DNA from 3 places in the Shewanella donghaensis genome. Region 1 is predicted to be linked to each of the others. Evidence: predicted binding sites of a transcription regulator. Region 1 holds the regulator's gene; each other region holds the start of a gene.
What was found. Region 1 encodes NrdR, which represses ribonucleotide reductase genes. Its sites were predicted from a motif close to AAACACNANATNTNGTGTTT; they were not measured.

Region 2: the regulator NrdR is predicted to act here: its motif matches at 2,638-2,657, upstream of nrdD (anaerobic ribonucleoside-triphosphate reductase).
Region 3: the regulator NrdR is predicted to act here: its motif matches at 2,988-3,007, upstream of nrdA (class 1a ribonucleoside-diphosphate reductase subunit alpha).

The regions. Positions count from the first base shown of each region.
Region 1 covers NZ_CP041783.1:1,927,764-1,933,523, reverse strand. Annotated here, with positions in the region: gene ettA (energy-dependent translational throttle protein EttA) at 1-1,321, opposite strand, end outside; gene glyA (serine hydroxymethyltransferase) at 1,510-2,766, shown strand; gene nrdR (transcriptional regulator NrdR) at 2,922-3,371, shown strand; gene ribD (bifunctional diaminohydroxyphosphoribosylaminopyrimidine deaminase/5-amino-6-(5-phosphoribosylamino)uracil reductase RibD) at 3,492-4,646, shown strand; gene FPK91_RS08280 (riboflavin synthase) at 4,711-5,367, shown strand; gene ribBA (bifunctional 3,4-dihydroxy-2-butanone-4-phosphate synthase/GTP cyclohydrolase II) at 5,485-5,760, shown strand, end outside.
Region 2 covers NZ_CP041783.1:1,307,453-1,313,212, forward strand. Annotated here, with positions in the region: gene nrdG (anaerobic ribonucleoside-triphosphate reductase-activating protein) at 1-308, opposite strand, end outside; gene nrdD (anaerobic ribonucleoside-triphosphate reductase) at 457-2,577, opposite strand; gene rssA (patatin-like phospholipase RssA) at 2,846-3,808, opposite strand; gene FPK91_RS05590 (DEAD/DEAH box helicase) at 3,927-5,294, shown strand; gene FPK91_RS05595 (DUF3010 family protein) at 5,368-5,760, shown strand, end outside.
Region 3 covers NZ_CP041783.1:589,860-595,619, reverse strand. Annotated here, with positions in the region: gene gyrA (DNA gyrase subunit A) at 1-855, opposite strand, end outside; gene ubiG (bifunctional 2-polyprenyl-6-hydroxyphenol methylase/3-demethylubiquinol 3-O-methyltransferase UbiG) at 1,212-1,940, shown strand; gene FPK91_RS02460 (HAD family hydrolase) at 2,086-2,748, shown strand; gene nrdA (class 1a ribonucleoside-diphosphate reductase subunit alpha) at 3,202-5,490, shown strand; gene nrdB (class Ia ribonucleoside-diphosphate reductase subunit beta) at 5,546-5,760, shown strand, end outside.

The DNA.
Region 1 (5,760 bases):
TTTTTTGCTGATCGCCACCACGGAAATTAAAGCGGCCAACATAGGCACGACTTGGAATTTCAGTATTATTGATCCGCATGATGTCTTGACCATCGGAGATTTCTTGCCAGACAGTATTCTTATCATTCATTGAATCACGGAACTGTTCAACAGAGGCAATCTGAACTGATTCACCGATTTCAATGCTGCCAGAATCTGGTTGTTCTGCACCAGAAATCATCTTGAACAGTGTCGATTTACCCGCGCCGTTAGCACCAATAATGCCGACAATCGCGCCTTTAGGCACAGCGAAGGTGAGATTATCAATTAATACTCGGTCACCGTATGACTTAGTCAGGTTATTTACTTCAATAACCTTATCGCCTAAACGTGGTCCTGGTGGAATGAATAATTCATTGGTTTCATTTCGTTTTTGGTAGTCATTAGTGTTCAATTCTTCAAAGCGGGCCATACGTGCCTTGCCTTTAGATTGACGACCCTTTGCCCCTTGGCGAACCCATTCTAATTCTTTTTGAATGGTTTTTTGGCGTGCGCTTTCAGTAGATGATTCTTGTTGCAGGCGAGCATCTTTTTGCTCAAGCCATGAAGAGTAGTTACCTTCCCATGGAATACCTTCGCCACGGTCGAGCTCTAAAATCCAACCTGCTGCATTATCCAAGAAGTATCTATCATGGGTAATGGCAACAACGGTGCCAGTGTAATCTTGTAAGAAGCGTTCAAGCCAGGCAACAGATTCTGCATCCAAATGGTTGGTTGGTTCATCAAGCAGCAACATGTCTGGCTTTTCTAAAAGAAGACGGCATATTGCCACACGGCGGCGTTCACCACCTGAAAGCACTTCAATTTTTTCATCCCAATCAGGCAGGCGTAATGCGTTTGCAGCGCGCTCTAATACCATTTCAAGATTATGGGCATCTTGAGATTGGATGATGGCTTCTAGTTGACCTTGCTCTTTTGCTAAGGCGTCAAAGTCAGCATCAGGCTCAGCATAAAGTGCGTAGACTTCATCAAGACGGGTGAGGGCATTTTTAGCTTCACTAACCGCTTCTTCAATCGCTTCACGTACTGTTTGCGATTCATCAAGTTTAGGTTCTTGAGGAAGATAGCCGATTTTAAGGTCTTGCATCGGACGCGCTTCACCTTCAATTTCAGTATCTAAACCAGCCATGATACGAAGCAAGGTAGACTTACCTGAACCGTTTAAACCAAGCACACCAATTTTGGCGCCAGGGAAAAAACTCAGTGAAATATCTTTGAGGATTTGTTTCTTAGGCGGAACAATCTTTCCTACCCGCAGCATACTATAAACGAATTGAGCCATTTTTAATGTTCTTCAGTGACCAATGATGATGATAATTCTACTTTATTTTTCTTTGAACTCAAATTATGGATTAGCTTAATTAATGAGACTTGCCAAATAATTTCATGTTCTAAATGCTGGGATTGTGACTCAGAGCAGAGTAGAATACCGCGCAACCCTATAGATAAGAACTGATGTTGGAGACACCAATGCTAAAGAAAGCTATGAATATCGCGGATTACGATCCTCAACTGTTTCAAGCCATTCAAGATGAAACTCGTCGCCAAGAAGAGCATATCGAGTTAATTGCATCAGAAAACTATACCAGCCCGCGTGTTCTTGAAGCACAAGGTTCACAGTTAACCAATAAGTATGCTGAAGGTTATCCTGGAAAGCGTTATTACGGCGGTTGTGAGCATGTCGATATTGCTGAAGAATTAGCTATCTCTCGTGCAAAAGAATTATTTGGCGCAACATACGCTAACGTTCAACCACATTCAGGCTCTCAAGCAAACTCTGCAGTATTTATGGCGCTTTTAGAAGGTGGCGATACTGTTTTAGGTATGAGCTTAGCCCATGGCGGTCATTTAACTCATGGTTCACACGTGAGCTTTTCTGGTAAATTATACAATGCAGTTCAATACGGTATTGACGAAACGACGGGTAAAATTGATTACTCAGAAGTTGAACGTTTAGCTGTTGAACATAAGCCTAAAATGATTATTGCTGGCTTTAGTGCATATTCTGGCATCATTGATTGGGGCAAGTTCCGCGAAATCGCTGATAAAGTGGGTGCTTACTTATTCGTTGATATGGCACACGTTGCAGGCCTTGTGGCTGCGGGTATCTACCCGAACCCACTGCCACATGCACACGTTGTTACAACGACTACCCATAAAACACTTGCAGGTCCTCGTGGTGGTTTGATTCTGTCAGCTATCAATGACGAAGCTATTTACAAAAAGCTTAACTCAGCAGTATTCCCTGGTGGTCAAGGTGGCCCGTTAATGCACGTTATCGCTGCTAAAGCGGTTGCATTTAAAGAAGCATTAGACCCAGAGTTCACCACTTACCAAGAACAAGTCGTTGCTAATGCTAAAGTGATGGCGAAAACCTTCATTGAACGTGGCTATGACGTTGTTTCTGGTGGAACTGATAACCACTTATTCTTACTTGATTTAATCAGCAAGGATATGACGGGTAAAGATGCTGATGCTGCTTTAGGCAATGCAAATATCACTGTGAACAAAAACTCAGTACCTAATGATCCACGTTCTCCATTTGTTACTTCTGGTTTACGTATCGGTTCTCCTGCAATCACACGTCGTGGTTTCACTGAAGCTGAATCAATTGAGTTAACTCACTGGATGTGTGATGTATTAGATGATATTTCTAATGAAGCAACTATCGAACGTGTTAAGGCTCAAGTACTTGAATTATGCGCTAAGTTCCCTGTTTACGGTTAATGACATCGTAGATTGATGGCATAGCCAATTATCTATTTAACTAAACAGGATAATCTTTTCGATAAGGTTAACCTTATAAAGTAAATAGGATAAACTTAAATGGTCGTAAGTACTCAGTACTTACGACCATTTTGTTTTTATTTTCAGGAGCGGATATGCATTGCCCATTTTGTAGCGCGACAGATACGAAGGTTATTGATTCACGATTGGTGGCTGACGGCCATCAAGTGAGACGTCGTCGGGAATGTACCGAGTGTCATGAACGTTTTACCACTTTTGAAGGCGCTGAGTTAGTCATGCCTCGAGTGATTAAACAAGATGGCACTCGTCAGCCGTTTGATGAAGATAAATTGCGAGGCGGCATGTTACGTGCTGTTGAAAAACGCCCAGTTTCAATTGATCAAATTGAACAAGCGTTAACTAAAATCAAATCGACACTTCGAGCGACTGGTGAACGAGAAATTGATTCAGCCATGATCGGTAACCTGATGATGGACCAACTGATGATTTTAGATAAGGTTGCTTACATTCGTTTTGCATCGGTTTATCGTGCATTTGAAGATGTCTCCCAATTTGGTGAAGCTATTGCCAAACTGCAAAAGTAATCCTAGCTAAATTCTGACTGCTTATTGCCATTTTTCATTATCGTGCAGTCATCTGAATTTATTAACTGTTTTCAGCAGTGATGTATTAGCATTACTGCTTTTGAGTTTTAGAAGGTCTGTATGCCTCAATGGTCAACGTTTGATATTGAAATGATGAGCCTTGCGATTTCTTTAGCTGAAAAAGGTCGCTACACCACACGCCCAAATCCAAATGTGGGTTGTGTCATGGTCGTTGATGGTAAAATTATTGGGCAAGGTTTTCATATCAAAGCAGGCGGCCCTCATGCTGAAATCCATGCTTTACAAGATGTTGAAGCCCGTCAATTGCAGCACCTGCTCCCCAAAGCCACAGCCTATGTCACTCTTGAGCCTTGTAGTCACTTTGGACGAACGCCGCCATGTGCTAAAGCATTAATTGAAGCTAACGTTGCTCGTGTGGTTGTTTCGCAGATGGACGCTAACCCGCAAGTGTCGGGAAATGGTATTCGCATGCTTGAAGCTGCTGGTATTAAAGTTGATGTTGGGCTATTGACTGAATCAGCAAGTAAATTAAATATCGGCTTTATGAAGCGGATGACCACAGGATTTCCTGAGGTTACTGTGAAACTTGCGGCCAGTATTGATGGTAAAACGGCGTTATCTAATGGCGTATCAAAGTGGATTACAGGGCCTGAAGCTAGAGCTGATGTTCAAAAACTTAGGGCGCGTCATTGTGCTCTTGTTACCGGTGTAGAAACGATATTAGCCGATGACCCGTCACTCAATGTGCGCTATGAACAGCTGGGATGTTTAACTGACAAGTTATCATTCGAAGATGTTAAGCAACCTTTAAGAGTCGTGCTCGACAGCAGAGCAAGGCTTACTAGCAACTTTAAGTTGTTTAGTATTGAAACCCCCATTTTACTTGTTTCTTGTGTCGACTATCCGACTAAAGTGAGCCAAGAATTTAACAATCATGTTAGTTGTATCACTATTGGCGCAAATGCCGATGGACGAGTCGATTTACATGCGTTATTTAGTTACTTAGGTAAACAGTGTAACTCCGTTCTGATCGAAGCTGGCGCCTGTTTAGCGGGCAGTGTTATACAGAATAATTTGGCTGATAATCTTTATTTATACCAAGCAATGAAAATATTAGGTAGCCATGGTCGTAATTTGATGCAACTAGATGATTATCAAACTATGGAACAGATTCCTGATGTAGAATTAGTTGATTCGCGCAGGGTTGGTGCAGATCAACGCATGATTTTTAATCTTAATTCGCCAGCGAGTTAAGCTAACGCAATTCTGTCTATAAGTTAATGCTAAGCGTGGCTTATAAGATAACAAGTGAGTGAATATGTTTACCGGGATTATTGAAGCACTAGGATCATTGAGAAAGATTGAACGTAAAGGCGATGATATTCGTCTTACGGTTGCCAGTGGCAAGCTTGACTTATCTGATGTGAAATTGGGCGACAGCATTGCAACTAATGGTGTTTGTTTAACCGTGGTGCAATGCCTTGCTGATGGTTATGTCGCAGACGTATCGGCTGAAACTGTCGCATTGACGGGTTTTGCTAAATATAACGTTGGCCAGAAAGTAAACCTGGAAAAAGCGGTCATGCCTACGACGCGTTTGGGCGGACATATGGTTAGTGGCCATGTTGATGGTATCGCCACCGTTGAACAACGTTTGGTACGTGGGCAAGCTATTGAATTTTGGCTGGCAGCCCCTGCAGAATTATCTCGCTATATCGCTCACAAAGGCTCGATAACCATTGATGGTGTAAGCTTGACCGTTAACGAGGTTGATCATCATCGATTCAGACTAACGATTGTGCCGCACACCGCATCAGAAACCACTTTATTAGCTTTACAAGCGGGTCATAGCGTCAACATTGAAGTTGACCTTATTGCACGTTATTTAGAACGTTTAATGAAAGTAGAAGAAAAATCATCCTCGAAGGGTGGGGTCACAATGGAAATGTTGGCAAGCGCTGGATTTATGCGATAACTCTTTGTTTTTTTTAGAACGTGATTCCACAATATAAAAACTTAATTAGCACAATATTAACCAAGCATATTTACTCTATATCGCTGATATGGGCATAACAATATAAAGGTCTTTGCAATGGCATTACATACTATAGAAGAGATCATCGAAGATATTCGCCAAGGTAAGATGGTTATCTTGATGGACGATGAAGACAGAGAGAACGAAGGTGATCTTATCATGGCGGCTGATAAGGTCACGCCTGAAGCCATTAACTTTATGGCGACTTTTGGCCGTGGACTGATTTGCCAAACGATGACGAAAGAGCGTTGCCAGCAGTTAAATCTGCCTTTAATGGTGACCAATAACAATGCTCAGTTCTCAACTAATTTTACTATTTCAATTGAAGCTGCA
Region 2 (5,760 bases), 620 kb from region 1:
AGCCAAATGTCTTTATCTGGACACTCTTGCTTTACGCGTTTTACTAGCGACAAAATAGCATCTATATTTGCCGGAAACAGCGGATCACCACCCGACAGAGATAAACCTCTGCGTTTAATACGCGTATCTTTCAAGTCTGCAATGATTTGATCTTCCATTTGTTTGTTAAATTCATGACCTGAGCGTGGATCCCACGTCGACTGATTATAACAACCACGACATTGGTGCTCACAACCTGACACAAATAATGTGCAACGGGTTCCGGGACCATTTATAACATCGGTAGGAAAATACTGGTGGTAGTTCATTGGTTTTATCTTCTCACTCAGCTCAACTATATGACTGATATTCATATATTATTTTAGCTTAGACAAAAGGCAAACAAGGCGCTAAATAGCGCCTTGTTTATTTGTTCACAAGCCTAGATTTGACTAAACTTATGAATAATATATGTATTTATAAATGCTTAATACGGCGCTTAACTTCTTCTTGCTTACCAAAGTTAAATGGTCTTGCATCAGGGCTACCTAAATATCCACATACACGACGAGTCACTGACACTCGGCTCGGTTCATGGTTACCACATTTAGGGCAAACAAAGCCTTTACTATTACAGTTAAACTCACCGACAAAGCCACAATCATAACATTCATCAATTGGTGTATTTGTACCGTAATAAGGCACTCTGCTATAACTGTAATCCCAAACGTTTTCTAATGCTTCAATATTGTGTTGCATGTTAGGGAATTCGCCATAACAAATAAAGCCACCGTTGGTGATTTCAGGGTACGGTAATTCAAAATCAATTTTATCGTATGGGTTAACTTTCTTTTCTACATCTAAATGGAAGCTATTGGTGTAGTAACCTTTATCTGTTACGCCTTCAACGACACCAAACTCTTTGGCATCTAACTGACAAAAACGGCTACATAAGTTTTCACTTGGGGTGCTGTATAAACTAAAGCCATAGCCTGTCTCTTCTTTCCAAGACTCAGTCGCTTGCTTCATAACTTTGATAATTTCAATGGCTTTAGTACGCAATAATTCGCTATCAAATACATGCTCACCAGTGCCATAAAGCGCGTTAATGGTTTCATGTAAGCCAATGTAGCCTAAAGAAATTGACGCACGGCCATTTTTGAAAATTTCAGAAACATCATCATCAGCATTTAAGCGAACACCACAAGCTCCTTCCATATATAGGATGGGTGCAACACGCGCCTTAACACCCACTAAACGGGCAATACGAGTGTCGAGTGCTTTGCGAGCTAAAGTCATTCTCTGTTCTAACAATGCAAAGAATGCTGTTTCATCGCCTTTCGCTTCAATAGCAATTCTTGGCAAGTTCAAACTAACAACACCTAAGTTGTTACGTCCTTCATGGATTAACTCACCATTTTCTTCATAAGTACCTAAGAATGAACGACAACCCATTGGTGTTTTAAATGAACCTGTAACGCGTTCAACTTGCTCATAGTTAAGAATATCTGGGTACATGCGCATGGTGGCACATTCTAACGCCAGTTTCTTAACATCATAGTTAGCATCTGCGGCTTTATGATTAAGTCCATCACGAATAGCAAAAACCAATTTAGGGAATACTGCTGTTTTACGGTTTTTACCTAAACCTGCCATACGTACTTTAAGAATCGATTTTTGAATTAAACGAGATTCCCAACACGAGCCTAAACCAAAACCAAAGGTCACAAATGGGGTTTGTCCATTAGCGGTATGTAGGGTGTTGACTTCATACTCTAAAGACTGAAATGCGTCGTAACATTCTTTTTCAGTTTGTGCCATTGCAAAGGCTTCAACATCTGATACGTCCCACTCTTTACCGATAACCAGTAGTTTCTGGTAACTCTTCTGTACAAATTCAGCTAATACTTCATCAATACGGTTAATCGTGGTGCCACCATAAATATGGCTCGCCACTTGGGCAATAATCTGTGCAGTAACCGCTGTCGCTGTAGAAATAGATTTAGGAGTGTCTATTTCTGCATTACCCATTTTAAAACCATGGGTTAACATGCCGGCTAAATCAATTAGCATACAGTTAAACATCGGGAAAAATGGTGCATAATCTAAATCGTGATAATGCAGTTGACCTGACTCGTGCGCCGCGACGATATCTTTTGGTAGTAAGTGCGATTTGGCGTAATGCTTTGCCACAATACCCGCAAGTAAATCACGTTGTGTAGGAATTACTTTCGCGTCTTTATTGGCATTTTCATTAAGAATTGATGCATCGCTTTGTTCAACTAAACCACGTATTTCGCAATTTAATTTACTTTTAGCTTCGCGACAAATATCACGGTCATGGCGATATTCAATATAATGACGAGCGACCTCTTTATGAGGGCCTTCCATTAATAAGTTTTCCACTAAGTCTTGTAAGTGATGAATTTCAACTTCTTCACCACTAGACACTTGATCTCTAATCACACAAGCGACTGTTGAAGCATAGTCTTCATCAGCAGTACCTGTAGCAGTTTCCATTGCAGCAACAATGGCATCCTTAATTCTAGACTCATCAAAAAGAGTCCTACAACCGTCCCTTTTAATTACTACAGGCATTACTTTTACTCCATTTATGCACAGGATACAAACACTATATATCCACACAAAATTATCAACGAACACAATATATGGTGCATTAAGCAATAATAGGGACTAAAGATCCATGATCTAGATCATATTTTAATGAAGGTAAGGGAAATGAAAAAAAATAGTGCTAAGCCCAACACTTTTTTGAAATATCAAGCTTGACCAAGGAAATAAAACCCGCTACTAGAAGCGCAAAAGCAGTCAAATAATGACGGGTTTATAAGGAGATTAATATCGATTAAAGTCCGATGGCGGCTTTGATTAGATGTGCAGATTCACGCACTGATTGACGTCCAGCTTCGATAGCTTCGTCAGCTCGGTGGAACTCCATAGTACCGATATCGGAAAGTTGCGGAACCAAACAAACATCAGGTGGATCGCCCATTAATCTAGCACGTTTATGACGCTGCTCTAGTATATCCATCGATTGTGACATCACAGCTATCATGCCAGGATGAGATTTAGTGTTTGCTGAAAACTTTTCAGAAAAACTATTAATGTACTCTTTGCCTTTACCTAGAATATCCATGAAGGCAGATTCAGGTTCTTTGGCAACTTGTTGTTTCTCAATTTCCGTTGGCGGCCGGCTGGTCATTTGCTGTGGCAACATATGCATGCTATTACGTCTATGGCCATTTAAATCGACAGCAATCACCACGTCAACATCCATTGCACGGCACATAGAAACGGGTACAGGATTCACTACCGCGCCATCGACTAACCAGCGATCTTGTAACTGTACTGGTGGTAAAAATCCTGGCATTGAACAAGATGCTCTTACCGCATGACGTAAATCACCTTGTTTAAACCAAATTTCTTGGCCAGAATACAAATCAGTTGCCACTGCCGAAAACGGCTTTTTAAGTTGTTCTATTTTTAACTCGCCAATTCGACCGGCTAAAACATCAAACACCTTCTCACCACTAATTAAGCCGCCTTTACGCCAACTTAAATCCATCAGCCCTAAAACATCCCAACTAGAGAAGCCGCTAACCCAATCATGTAACTCATCTAAATGATCATTTGCATACGCAGCACCAACAAGTGCACCAACTGAGCAACCTGCTATTTTTTCAGGATGAATACCTAATTCAGCAAGTTCTTTAAGCACACCAATATGTGCCCATCCTTTTGCTGCACCACTACCTAGGGCAATCCCTACGCGAAGTGGAGGATTCTTATCTTTGGAGCCTTTAGACATTTACGAAATCCTTTGCCATATTTACGTACATTGTTAGCTTATCTTACGCCTAAGCTGTTGGCTATCACCTAGCTTACACGGTATAATATCTGGCTATCATTTTTTAGGGGATTTACCTTTGTTATTTACCGATTTTTCTTTAGACACACGCTTACTTGACAGTCTAAAGCATATGGGGATTTCTGAGCCAACAGAAATTCAGCAACAAGCCATGCCAGTTGCCCTAGCGGGTAAAGATTTAATGGCATCATCGAAAACCGGTTCAGGTAAAACCCTGGCGTTTTTATTACCTGCATTACAGCGCGTAATATCAACCAGAGCACTTTCTAAAAAAGATCCACGTGTCCTCATTTTATTACCGACCCGTGAACTTGCCCAACAAGTTTATGGTCAGTTACGTTTACTTGTTGCCAATACTCAATATAAAGCCATGAGTATTTTAGGCGGTGAGAACTTTAACGACCAAGCAAAACTGCTTTCTCGCGACCCACATTTTATTGTGGCAACGCCTGGCCGTATTGCTGACCACTTAAAGCAACGTCATTTATACTTAAATGGTTTAGAGCTACTGATCCTTGATGAAGCTGACCGCATGTTGGATTTAGGTTTTGCACCACAACTTAAAGCCATCAATGACGCTGCTGATCACAAGCGCCGACAAACATTAATGTTCTCTGCCACATTAGATCATGATGATATTAATGATATTGCCGCGACATTATTAAAGTCACCAAAGCACGTTGCTATTGGAGCCTCTCACGCTGAGCATGTCGACATTGTTCAACGGGTGTTTTTAGTCGACCATCTTGACCATAAACAAGCCGTGCTGCAGCATGTATTGAAAACTGAACAGCATAAGCAAGTTATCATTTTTACTGCGACACGTTCTGATACCGACAGGCTTGCTAAATTATTAGCTGAAGAAGGTTTAGAAACCGCAGCGCTAAGTGGTGATTTAAGTCAGTCTGCGCGTAATCAAATCATGGATAAATTCAGCCGTGGTCAACAAAAGATTTTAGTTACTACTGATGTTGCCTCTCGCGGATTAGATTTATTAAATGTGTCATTAGTGATTAACTTTGACATGCCAAAATTTGCTGAAGAATACGTTCACCGTATCGGCCGTACAGGTCGTGCGGGCGCCAAAGGTGATGCGATTTCTTTGGTAGGTCCTAAGGATTGGGAAAGTTTTAAAAAGGTGCAAGTGTTCTTACGCAAAACCTTCGACTTCTCAACTATCGAAGGGCTTGAACCAAAATTCAAAGGCTTAAAAGACAAAGTTAAAGCTTCAGATGCTAATAAAAAATCTGCTGATAGCACCGTAGCCAAGAAACGTGTCGCCACGAAGAAAGCTAAAGTCGCGCCTAAACTTGATAAACGTTTTGCTTCTGGTGTAGATATTGGTGATGCACCAATACGCCGTAAAGCTAAACCCGTACAGATTATCGAGAATGATGATTCAATCATCTCTGATGAAGAAGAATAACCTCTAATTTTAAATACATGATGCGTTAACTAACCATCATGCAAAAACAAACTAGCTCAAACTAAGGTATAACATGAATATTTGTGGTGTAGAATTAAAAGGTGGCGAAGCCGTCATCAGCCTATTAAATTACGAGAAAGATGCATTCAACGTACCGGAATGTCGTCAAATCTCTTTCAGTATTTCAAAATCAGTTGAAACTGAATCAATTCGTGAATTTCATTTTGCTTTCCATAAATTAATGGAAGATTACAAAGTCACTGAAATCGTCATAATTGAACGTGAACAGAAAGGCAAATTTGCTGGTTCTGCCACCAGCTTTAAACTAGAAGCGTCAATTCAAATCACAGACTTACCAGTAACGGTAATTAGCCCAGTGATAATTAAAGAAGAGCTAAAGCGTAACCCGCCACAAGCTGACCTATTAACATTAGGCCTTAAACGTGTGCAATTACCGGCTTTTGAA
Region 3 (5,760 bases), 1.3 Mb from region 1:
TTCAATCTTTTTATCTTTAACTAGCTCGGCAATCTTTTCGATTAGACGTGCTTTGTTAACTTGATAAGGGATCTCAGTAACAATGATGCGTTCGCGACCATTGTTATCTTCAATTGCAGCTTTTGAACGCATAATCGCACGTCCACGACCGGTCTTATAAGCTTCAATGATACCTTTACGGCCATTAATGCTTGCAGCAGTCGGGAAATCAGGACCTGGTATGTATTCCATCAATTGCTCAATAGATAACTCAGGTTCTTCGATTAATGCCAAACACCCTTTAATCACTTCCGTGATGTTATGAGGAGGAATGTTTGTTGCCATACCAACAGCAATACCAGATGCGCCATTAATAAGTAGGTTTGGTACGCGTGTAGGTAAAACCGCAGGGATAAATTCAGTACCGTCATAGTTAGGTACAAAGTCTACGGTTTCTTTTTCTAAATCGGCAAGTAAAGAATGTGCCAACTTACGCATGCGAATTTCGGTGTAACGCATCGCAGCCGCTGAGTCACCATCAACAGAACCAAAGTTACCTTGGCCGTCAACAAGTGTGTAGCGTAATGAGAAAGGTTGCGCCATACGTACGATGGTGTCGTAAACAGCAGTGTCACCATGTGGGTGATACTTACCAATAACGTCACCAACAACACGAGCTGATTTTTTATATGGCTTGTTGAAGTCGTTTTTCAATTCGTTCATAGCAAAAAGAACACGACGGTGAACTGGTTTTAAGCCATCTCGTACGTCGGGTAATGCACGACCTACGATTACACTCATCGCATAATCTAAATAAGAATTCTTTAGTTCGTCTTCGATGTTAATTGGCGAAATTGATGATGCCGGATCAGTCATAAACTGCTCGTTCCCCTAAAATTAGCGCACAATAATTATTCCATTTTATTGTGTCGCTCAAAAACGTGATTTGGCATTCTAACACAGATATTTAAAGAGGCCAGACCCTATAACAAGGAAATATTACGGCTAGGAGAAAACAGATCAAAAATTGATTAGATTCAAGTATATTGATTAGATAGTTCTACTATTTTATTTGGTCATTTACAGCTAAAACTAAGCAATGTCGAATTTATCTACAGTCATTGGTGCATATTCCAGCAACCAAAAGTGAATCTTGTTTCATCTCACTATGTTTATTAAATCGTATGGTTATAATACCTGCAATAACTACTAATAATTCATGGGTTCTCGATATGTCTAACCAAGAACAAACCACACAGCAAAATGTTGATCATCAAGAAATCGAAAAATTTGCCCAAATGGCAGAGTCATGGTGGGATCCAAATGGTAGCTTTAAACCTCTTCACCAACTCAATCCATTACGCTTAAATTATATAGATCTTACCAGTGGTGGTATTTTTGGTAAGCAAGTATTAGATATTGGCTGTGGCGGCGGTATATTGTCAGAAAGCATGGCTAAGATTGGTGCTAAAGTCACTGGATTAGATATGGGTGAGGCTCAAATTGAAGTCGCTAAGCTGCATGCGTTAGAAATGGGTATCGATATTCATTACGACACTATGACTGCAGAAGAACATGCTGAGCAGCACAAAGGTCATTACGATGTTGTGACTTGTATGGAAATGCTAGAGCACGTCCCTGACCCACTTTCGGTGATTAAAGCCTGTTGTGACATGGTTAAACCCAATGGTTATGTGTTCTTTTCTACTATTAATAGAAATATCATGTCATATATCCAAGCCATTGTTGGTGCAGAGTACGTATTGAAAATGCTGCCTAAAGGGACACATGATCACAGCAAATTTATTAAACCATCTGAATTAATTAACTTAGTAGACAGAACTGACCTACATTGCCGTGACGCACTCGGTATTACCTACAACCCATTGTCTGGCGTTTATAAGTACACTAATAAAGTTGATGTGAACTACATGATTGCTACTCAAAAAGACGATACATAGCCAATATTAGTAAGGCACCATGGTTATGGTTATTAATGAGTAAAGAGTCATAAGTAATGCGTTTGTGAAATAAACAAACGCATTACTATTTTATCCAGCTAAGTCTCCAACAGTTTTATCGAGTTCATTTCATTACAGGAAAATTATGAATAACATCAAAGGTGTACTATTCGACTTAGACGGTACTTTAGCTGATACAGCGCCCGATCTTGTTCATGCATTAAATCTGAGTTTGAAAGATAGGGGTATCGCCCCAAAAAGTATTGAATCACTGCGCTATGCTGCATCTAACGGCAGTCTTGCTTTAGTCAAAGCGGGTGTACCTGAACTAGAAGAACAACAACAAATCGCAATCCAACAATCTTTGTTAATCCACTATCAGCAAGTTAATGGTGAAAAAGCATCACTATTTGCAGGCTTTGAAAATTTTCTGCTATTTCTGGAACAACAGAATATCCCTTACGGTATCGTGACTAATAAGCAAGCCCGCTTTACTCGACCTCTTTTAAAAGCATTAAAAATCGAAGCTAAGCTTAAAACGATTATCAGCGGTGATTCTACTATGCACCCAAAACCTCATACTGCGCCGATGTTATTAGCAGCCCAGCAAATCAACTGTAAGCCAGAAAGCATTCTTTATGTTGGTGATGCCCAAAGAGACTTAATCGCCGCTCAAAACGCCTGTATGGTCGGTGCAATAGCACTATGGGGCTATCTATCAGAAGATGATAACCCGAACGAATGGCCAAGTGATTTTCAATTCAATAATGTCAATGAATTACATCAAGCATTCCTTAACAAATCTTAAATATAAAAAGCAAACTTTTTTTATAGCAAAACAATCGATCGCTGTTTATTGTAGCGATCGAAATTATGTTTATTCCCGCTTGAAATTTAAACGCGCTAGTTAAATTATTGTATAATTTGACATTGCAGGTTAGCTTTCACTAACATCGCCATCTATACAGAAGATATCCACAACTTATTAAATAAATTGCCGCTTGCAAAAAAGCCTCAACCTCACTATCTTGTATGTGAGATTTAATTAAACACCATATCTTGTGTGTGACATCACATTGAGACACTAGCGTTACAACGCATTGTATCTCTTTATAACACTAGTATTTTTTAATATATGACGTTGTTAGTGCTTATGGATGATCAACTTACAAGGGAACGTAATGTGATTTATTTTCGATCGTAACTCAAACGATTAAAAAAAGATCCACTGTATAGAATTATAGAATCAAGGCTTTATTTAATGAACAGCAATATGACAGTCACAAAACGAAGTGGCGAACGCGAAACAATCGATTTAGACAAAATTCATCGCGTTATTGAGTGGGCAGCAAAAGGACTGAAGAACGTTTCAGTCTCTGAAGTTGAATTACGTTCTCACCTGCAATTTTTCGAAGGTATTCCAACCGAAGCTATTCACGAAACTATCATCAAAGCAGCAGCAGATTTAATCTCTCCTGAAGCACCTGATTACCAGTTTCTAGCTGCTCGTCTTGCTGTATTTCATCTACGTAAAAAAGCCTTTGGTCAATTCGAACCACCTAAACTAATCGATCAAGTAACGCGCTTGGTTGAACTAGGTAAGTACGACAAACATATTTTAGAAGATTACACCGCTGAAGAAATAACCATATTAGATAGTTATATCGATCACTGGCGTGATATGAATTTCTCATATGCTGCGGTTAAACAGCTTGAAGGGAAATACTTAGTTCAAAACCGTGTCACAAACGAAATTTATGAAAGCGCACAGTTTCTTTATATCTTGGTCGCGGCATGTTTATTTGCTCGCTACCCAAAAGAAACACGTTTGGATTACATTAAACGTTTTTACGATGCGACGTCGATGTTCAAAATTTCATTACCAACGCCAATCATGGCGGGTGTTCGTACCCCAACACGTCAATTCAGTTCTTGCGTTCTGATTGAATGTGATGACAGCTTAGATTCGATTAATGCGACTGCATCATCAATCGTAAAGTATGTTAGCCAACGTGCTGGTATCGGCATTAATGCGGGTCGTATTCGTGCGCTAGGCAGCCCTATTCGCGGCGGTGAAGCATTCCATACGGGTTGTTTACCATTTTATAAGTATTTCCAAACAGCCGTTAAGTCTTGTTCTCAAGGCGGTGTCCGTGGTGGTGCAGCTACCCTGTTCTATCCATTATGGCATTTAGAAGTTGAATCATTACTGGTTCTTAAAAATAACCGTGGTGTTGATGATAACCGTGTACGTCACCTTGATTACGGTGTTCAACTAAACAAATTGATGTACCAACGTTTAATTAAAGGTCAAAACATCAGCTTGTTCAGCCCGTCTGATGTCCCAGGTTTATATGATGCTTTCTTTGCTGATCAAGATGAGTTCGAACGTCTATACCTTCAATATGAAGCGGACTCAAGCGTGCGTCGTAAAGAGATTAAAGCAGTTGAATTATTTTCATTGATGATGCAAGAACGCGCCTCTACTGGCCGTATCTACATTCAAAATGTTGATCACTGTAATACTCACAGCCCATTTGATTCGAAAGTTGCACCAATTAAGCAATCTAACCTTTGTTTAGAAATTGCCTTACCGACTAAGCCACTTAAGAACATTGAAGATCCTGAAGGTGAAATAGCTCTTTGTACACTTTCAGCATTAAACCTTGGTGCTATCAAAGACTTATCAGATCTAGAACCGTTAGCTGATTTGGCAGTACGTGCACTTGATAATTTGTTAGATTACCAAGACTACCCAATTATTTCTGCTCAACTTGGTTCGATGAATCGTCGAACTCTTGGTATAGGCGTCATCAACTTCGCCAATTATCTTGCTAAGAATGGCATGAAGTATTCTGATGGCTCAGGTAATCACTTAACCCATAGAACCTTTGAAGCCATTCAGTTCTATTTGTTAAAAGCATCAAACAATCTTGCTGAAGAACAAGGCGCATGTCCTTTATTCAATGAGACGACTTACTCTCAAGGTATCTTGCCAATTGATACTTATAAGCGCGATTTAGATAAAATATGTGATGAACCATTACATATGGATTGGGAAGGTTTACGTGCAGACATTAAACAACATGGCTTACGTAACTCAACACTTTCAGCATTAATGCCTTCAGAAACGTCTTCACAGATTTCTAATGCTACTAACGGTATTGAGCCTCCACGTGGTTTAATCAGTGTTAAGGCCAGTAAAGACGGCCAATTAAAGCAAGTCGTACCTGATTTTGATGAACTGAAAGACCAGTATGAATTGTTATGGAATATGCCTAACAATGATGGTTACTTACAGCTAGTTGGCCTAATGCAGAAGTTCATTGACCAAGCAATTTCGTCTAATACTAATTACGATCCAACACGTTTTCCGAATCAAAAAGTGCCAATGCAAACCTTACTTAAAGATTTGCTAACTGCTTATAAATTAGGGGTTAAGACCCTTTATTATCACAACACTCGTGATGGTGCTTCTGACAGCTTTGATGACATCACGGTTGTTGAGAAAGAAGATGATGATTGTGCTGGCGGCGCTTGTAAGATTTAATCAATAATTAGCATATAAATGCGGGGAGTTGTCCCCGCTTTTTTAGGATACAAAAATGGCTTACTCTACTTTCTGTCAAACTCCGAATAACCCAATGAACGAACCGATGTTCATGGGGCAATCTGTCAACGTTGCTCGTTACGATCAACAAAAATATGAAGTGTTTGAAAAATTAATTGAAAAACAATTATCATTTTTCTGGCGTCCAGAAGAAGTAGATGTAAGCAAAGATAAAATTGATTATCAAGGCTTACCTGAGCATGAAAAACA